One region of the Streptomyces laurentii genome, then DNA from elsewhere that is predicted to be linked to it. Evidence: riboswitches for the same ligand, from Rfam matches in the RefSeq annotation. Region 1 holds a riboswitch; the other holds the start of a gene.
The links. Region 1 has a riboswitch for S-adenosylmethionine ahead of thrC (threonine synthase). Riboswitches for the same ligand answer to the same signal wherever they lie in the genome.

Region 1 (3,398 bases):
GCCCTGCTCGAAGCGCACGTCGTCGTCGTTCACGTACACGTTGACGAAGCGGCGCAGCTTGCCCTGGTCGTCCAGGACGCGGGCGGCGATGCCGGTGTGGTTCTTCTCCAGGTCGGCGATGACCTCGGCGAGGGTGGTGCCCTCCGCCGGGACCTGGGACTCGCCACCGGTGTAGGTGCGGAGGATGGTGGGGATGCGGACGTTCACGGCCATGGGTTCACGGACCTTTCGGCGGGGAAGGCGGGAAGGCGGGAAGACAGAGGAGAGGTACGGGGGAATCCGGTAGGGACGGGACGCGGTACGGGGCTCAGTGAGCCAGGCCGGCGGCCCGGAAGGCGTCGAGGCTCGGCCGGATGGTAGCCGTCGCCTGCGAGGTCTCGGCCACCGCGTCCAGCGTCTTGAGCCCGTCCCCCGTGTTGAGGACGACGGTCGTCAGGCTCGGGTCGATGAGCCCGCTCTCCACCAACTTCCGCGCCACGCCCACGGTCACGCCTCCCGCCGTCTCGGCGAAGATGCCCTCGGTACGGGCGAGCAGCCGGATGGCGTCGACGATCTGCTCGTCGGTCACGTCCTCCACGGCGCCGCCGGTGCGGCGGGCGATGTCGAGGACGTACGGGCCGTCGGCCGGGTTGCCGATGGCCAGGGACTTGGCGATGGTGTCCGGCTTCTGCGGGCGGACCACGTCGTGCCCGGCCTTGAAGGCGGTGGAGACCGGGGAGCAGCCCTCGGCCTGGGCGCCGAAGATCTTGTACGGCTTGTCCTCGACCAGACCGAGCTTGATCAGCTCGCGCAGCCCCTTGTCGATCTTCGTGAGCTGCGAGCCGGACGCGATCGGGACGACGAGCTGGTCCGGGAGCACCCAGCCGAGCTGCTCGCAGATCTCGTACGCCAGGGTCTTGGAGCCCTCGCCGTAGTACGGGCGGAGGTTGACGTTCACGAAGCCCCAGCCCTCGCCGAGCGGGTCGCCGATGAGCTCCGAACAGAAGCGGTTGACGTCGTCGTAGTTGCCCTCGATGGCGACGAGGTCGCCCCCGTAGACACCGGCCATGACGACCTTGCCCTGCTCCAGGTCGTGCGGGATGAACACGCAGGAGCGGAAGCCGGCCCGGGCGGCCGCGGCGCCGACGGCGCCGGCCAGGTTGCCGGTGGAGGAGCAGGACAGGGTGGTGAAGCCGAAGGCGCGGGCGGCCTCGATGGCCTGGGCGACGACGCGGTCCTTGAAGGAGTGGGTCGGGTTGCCGGAGTCGTCCTTCACGAACAGCTTGCCGGGCTCGACGCCGAGTTCGCGGGCCAGGTTGTCGGCCTTGACGAGCGGGGTCCAGCCGGGGTTCAGATTGGGCTTCCCGGCCACGTCGGCGGGGACGGGCAGCAGCGGGGCGTAGCGCCAGATGTTGGCGGGACCGGCCTCGATACGGGCGCGCAGCGCCTCGGGGTCCCCGGCCGGCAGGTCGTAGGCGACTTCGAGGGGGCCGAAACAGAGTTCGCAGGCGAAGACCGGGCCGAGCGGGACGGTCTGGCCGCATTCCCGGCAGGAAAGGCCGGACGCGGGACCGAGGTCGACCGGGCCGCCGGCGGCGGAAGCGGGGGCGGAACCAGAGGCGCCGGCGGAAGCGGAATGGGTGGTGGGTGCAACCGTCTGTGAAGCCATGGCAGGCGAGGCCCTTTCTCCTCATCTTCCTCACGACGCATTTCGCCATGAGACGGATTTGGCACCTTCCCAAGCCGGGGACCTCGCGCGAACGAGAACCGACTGGAGGGTTGCCGGGGCTTCAACGGGCCGTGTCCCTCTGCCCCTCTGGATGAGCGGTATTCGATTGTGAAACGCGGCCGGCACCCCGACATGCACCGGGCGGCTGCGTTGTTCAAGACTGTAACCGAAGCCTTCGAAGCCGGAGACGGGCGTCCGATCCGCGAGATGGAGATCATGTTGCTGGAAGAAGTGGAACGCTGGCTGGCCCGGCGGTCCTGGTCGGTGGCCGACCGCCCGCTGGAGCGGATCCTCGCGGCCAAGCGGGGCACGAAGGTCAGTGTCGTGCTGCCCGCGCTGAACGAGGAGGCGACGGTCGGCGCGATCGTCTCGGTGATCCGCCGCGAGCTGATGTCCGAGGCGGTGCCGCTGGTGGACGAGCTGGTGGTGATCGACTCGGGCTCCACCGACCGTACGGCGGAGGTGGCCGCGGCGGCCGGGGCGCGGGTGGTGGCGCGCGACGCGATACTGCCGCGCATACCGGCGGTGCCCGGCAAGGGCGAGGTCCTGTGGCGGTCACTGATGGTGACGAGCGGCGACGTGATCTGCTTCGTGGACGCCGACCTGAAGGACTTCTCGGCGGACTTCGTCTCGGGGATCGTGGGGCCGCTGCTCACCGACGCCGACGTGGCGTTCGTGAAGGCGATGTACGACCGTCCGCTCGGCGACGCCCCGGGCCAGGGCGGCCGGGTGACGGAGCTGGTGGCACGGCCGTTGCTGAACCTGCACTGGCCGCGGCTGGCCGGGGTCGTGCAGCCGCTGGGCGGCGAGTACGCGGCGCGGCGGTCGCTGCTCGAACGGCTGCCGTTCCCGGTCGGTTACGGGGTGGAGCTGGGCCTGCTGGTGGACGCGCTGCACACGGTGGGCCTGGACGCGCTCGCGCAGGTCGACGTGGGCGTGCGCAAGCACCGGCACCAGGACGGGCGGGCCCTCGGCCGGATGGCCGCGGCGATCTACCGGACCGCTCAACTCAGGCTCTCCCGGGGCCACTTGGTTCGGCCGCGGCTCACGCAGTTCGAGCGCGGCGAGGACGGGTTCGTACCGCGGACGTACGCGGTGGACACGGAGGAGCGGCCGCCGATGGCGGAGATCGAGGAGTACGCGGAGCGGCGCGACGTGGCCTGACCGGGGAAGGTGACCGAACGTGACGATCCCGGCCCCGAATCCGTACGTTTGAGCGTTTAGCGGACGGGCTAGGTTCGCCATATGGCTTCCGTACTCGTGGCATCGAACCGCGGCCCGGTCTCGTACACCGTGCGGGAGGACGGATCGCTGGCCGCCCGGCGGGGCGGCGGGGGGCTCGTGTCGGGACTTTCCGCGCTGTCCGGCGGCTCCGGCGGGGATTCCCGGGCCGTGGACAGCCTGTGGGTGTGCGCGGCGCTCGGTGACGGCGACCGCGAGGCGGTGCGGCGCGGGGGCGCGGAGCCGGGCGTACGGATGCTGGACATCGACCCGGACGTGTACGACGACGCGTACAACGGGATCGCGAACTCGGTGCTGTGGTTCCTCCACCACCACCTCTACGACATCCCGCGCGAGCCCGTCTTCGACGCCGCCTTCCGCCGCCGCTGGGCCGCGTACCGCGCCTACAACCGGGCCTTCGCCGAGGCCCTGGCGGAGGCCGCCGACGAGGGCGCCGCGGTGCTCGTAC
Region 2 (3,398 bases), on a different contig from region 1:
TCTTTGCCATGCCCGCGGATCGATAGGGTGGAGACCGTCCGAACCCATACGCACGCACGTACACAGGAGCGACCATGAGCGCTGTGAACCCCGCTGGAGGCGACATCGCGGCGGGCCGCTCCTGGCCCGTCCTGCTGAACGGCCTGCTCGACGGCCGTGATCTGTCCGCCGACGAGACGGCCTGGGCGATGGACCTGATCATGCGCGGCGAGGCGACCGACGCGCAGATCGCCGGCTTCATGGTGGCGCTGCGGGCCAAGGGCGAGACGGTCCAGGAGATCAGCGGTCTCGTCCGGACCATGTACGCGCACGCCAACGTCATCGAGGTGCCCGGGCCGGCCGTCGACATCGTCGGCACCGGCGGCGACGGCGCCAAGACGGTCAACATCTCCACGATGTCGTCGATCGTGGTCGCCGGCACCGGGGTCAAGGTCGTCAAGCACGGCAACCGGGCCGCGTCCTCCGCCTCCGGCTCCTCCGACGTCCTGGAGAAGCTCGGCATCAATCTGAACCTGACACCGCGCCGGGTCGCCGAGGTGGCCGAGGAAGCCGGCATCACCATCTGCTTCGCGGTGCGGTTCCACCCCTCGCTGCGGCATGTCGCGGCGGCCCGCGGCCAGCTCGGCATCCGCACCACCTTCAACGTGCTCGGCCCGCTGACCAACCCGGCGCAGGTCCGCGCCCAGGCGGTCGGCGTCGCCGACCCCCGGATGGCGCCGATCGTGGCCGGGGTGCTCGCCGAACGCGGCAACTCCGCGCTGGTCTTCCGCGGCGACGACGGCCTGGACGAGCTGACCACCACCGCCACCTCCCGGGTGTGGGTGGTCCGCGACGGGGCCGTCACCGAGGAGCGCTTCGACCCGCGCGACGTCGGCATCGAGCTGGTGCCGCTGGAGGCGCTGCGCGGCGCCGACGCCTCGTTCAACGCCGACGTCGCCCGCCGGGTGCTGGCCGGCGAGACCGGTCCGGTCCGCGACGCGGTGCTGCTCAACTCGGCTGCGGCGCTGGTCGCCCTGGAGCCGGGCGAGGGCACGCTGGCGGAGCGGCTGCGGGCCGGCATGGACCGGGCGGCCGAGTCCATCGACTCGGGGGCCGCCCGGCGGACCCTGGAGCGCTGGGTGGCCGCCAGCAACGCCTGAGCGGCCGTCGGCCGTCCACGCCGTACGCCTGAGCGGCCGTTCGCCGCAGGTCGGCGCGACCCCGTCCCGGATGCCGGGACGGGGTTGCGCCGTTTCGATCGACTGGCATAGGTTCTTCGGCAGGTCATGAGTGACAGCGACAAAGCCCCGGCTGGCTGTCCGGCAACCCTCCGTCCGTGGCGGGGTGCCCCGGGTGAAGACCAGGCCGTACGAGCAGAAGCCGACGGCAAGCGCGGACCCCTGTGCACCACCCTGGGGTCCTTGGTCCTCCAGGGAGCGGTGTCTCGTGAGCCAGCGAATGCGCTAGGGCTGTTTTCGGCCCCTTCCTTTCATTCGACACCCGTCCGCAGTACACGTGTTCGTACTGTCGTCGCACGGGCCTTCGCGCACCCCTTTTCTCCCGGGAGACACCGTCATGTCCGCATACCCGCACACCGCCGTGACCGACTCCGACGCCCTCTGCGACGTCCCGCTGCCGGTCCTCGGCCGCGATGTCACCGTGCCCCTCGCCGACGGCGGCGAGATCACCTACGCCGCGCTCGACTACGCGGCCAGCGCCCCGGCGCTCCAGCGGGTCTGGGACGACGTCGCCGCGTACGCCCCCTACTACGGCAGCGTCCACCGCGGCGCCGGATACCTGTCCCAGCTGTCCACCGACCTGTTCGAGAACAGCCGCGCCGAGATCGCCCGCTTCCTCGACTGCCGGCCCGCCGACCAGGTCGTCTTCACCCGCTCCACCACCGACTCGCTCAACCTGCTGGCGCACGTGCTGCCCGCCGGCTGCGAGGTCTTCGTCTTCGAGACCGAGCACCACGCCGCGCTGCTGCCCTGGAGCGACGCCCGGGTCACCGTCCTCGACGCGCCCCGTGATCCCGCCCAGGCCGTCGCCACCCTGGAGCGGGCGCTCGCCGACCGGGAGCCCTACGGCCCGGCACTGGTCTGCGTGACCGGCGCGTCCAACGTCACCGGCGAACTGTGGCCGGTACGCGACCTGGCCGCCGCCGCGCACGCGCACGGTGCCCGGATCGTGCTCGACGCCGCCCAGCTGGCGCCCCACCACCCGGTCTCCGTACGGGACTTGGGCGTCGACTGGGTCGCTTTCTCCGGGCACAAGCTGTACGCGCCCTTCGGCTCCGGCGTGCTCGCCGGCCGGGCCGACTGGCTCCAGGACGCCGAGCCCTACCTGGCCGGCGGCGGCGCCTCCCGTACGGTGGCGCGCCGGGCCGACGGCGGGGTGGACGTGGAGTGGCACACCACCGTCGCCCGGCACGAGGCGGGTTCGCCCAACGTCATCGGCGCCTACGCCATCGCGTCCGCCTGCAAGGCCCTCACCGAGGCCGGTTTCGACCGGCTCGTCGCCCGCGAGCGGCAGCTGATCGCCACCCTCCGCGCGGGCCTCGCCGAGGTGCCGGCGGTGCGGGTGCTCACCCTCTTCGGCGACGACCACCCGCGCGTCGGCGTGCTGTCCTTCGTCGTCGAGGGCTGGAACAGCTCCCGGTTCGCCGCCGCGCTTTCCGCCGAATACGGCATCGGGGTGCGCGACGGCCTGTTCTGCGCCCACCCGCTGGTGCGCGCCCTGCTCGGCGGCGACCCGGCCGCGCCGGGGGAGTGCGGCGCCCCGGCGTCCTCGCTCGCCGCGATCCGGGTGAGCTTCGGCGCCGGAACCCCGGACGAGCACGTGGAGCGGTTCATCGGCGCGGTGCGCGAACTGGTCCGCCGCGGCCCGGACCGCGGTTGACGTTCACCGACCGGGTCCGGGGGGCCCTGACCGGGGCCGATGGCTCAGAGCGCAGTCACCGCGGACCCGTGTCGAATCCCCCGTACGAGTGAAGCCGGCCTCCCATGGGGGAGAGGCCGGCTTCCTCGCACCGCGGAGAACCGTGTCAGGACTCCAGACCGATGGCGAAGGCCGCGTCCAGATCGTGCTGCGAGTAGGCGCGGAAGGCGACATGCGTGTCGGTGCCCTCGACACCCTGGATCTTGGAGATCCGGCCGGGAATGACATCGGCCAGATCGTCGTGCCGCCCCACCCGGACCATGGCGATCAGGTCGTACGTACCGGTGACGGAGAAGACCTCGGTGACGCAGTCGACCGACGCGATCTCCTCGGCGATCTCCGGGATGCGGTCCACGCTGGTCTTGATGAGCACGATCGCGGTGATCACGGCTGGCTTTCTCCCTCGGTGGCCGCGGCTGGTGGCCTCACTTTAGCCCGCCCGTCACCCACCACCACCCTTGGAGGGAAGCGCTGCGCGAGCC

Region 2: linked by a shared signal. The riboswitch ahead of ABZ693_RS09285 (aminotransferase class V-fold PLP-dependent enzyme) and the one ahead of thrC (threonine synthase) in region 1 are both predicted to bind S-adenosylmethionine.

The regions. Positions count from the first base shown of each region.
Region 1 is NZ_JBEYHT010000007.1:26,539-29,936, reverse strand. Features, by position in the region: gene ABZ693_RS06530 (MoaD/ThiS family protein) at 1-213, opposite strand, end outside; gene thrC (threonine synthase) at 308-1,648, opposite strand; SAM riboswitch class I at 1,667-1,806, opposite strand; gene ABZ693_RS06520 (glucosyl-3-phosphoglycerate synthase) at 1,928-2,872, shown strand; gene ABZ693_RS06515 (alpha,alpha-trehalose-phosphate synthase (UDP-forming)) at 2,954-3,398, shown strand, end outside.
Region 2 is NZ_JBEYHT010000010.1:80,714-84,111, forward strand. Features, by position in the region: gene trpD (anthranilate phosphoribosyltransferase) at 75-1,139, shown strand; SAM riboswitch class IV at 1,262-1,378, shown strand; gene ABZ693_RS09285 (aminotransferase class V-fold PLP-dependent enzyme) at 1,555-2,877, shown strand; gene ABZ693_RS09290 (Lrp/AsnC family transcriptional regulator) at 3,023-3,304, opposite strand; gene ABZ693_RS09295 (rhomboid family intramembrane serine protease) at 3,359-3,398, opposite strand, start outside.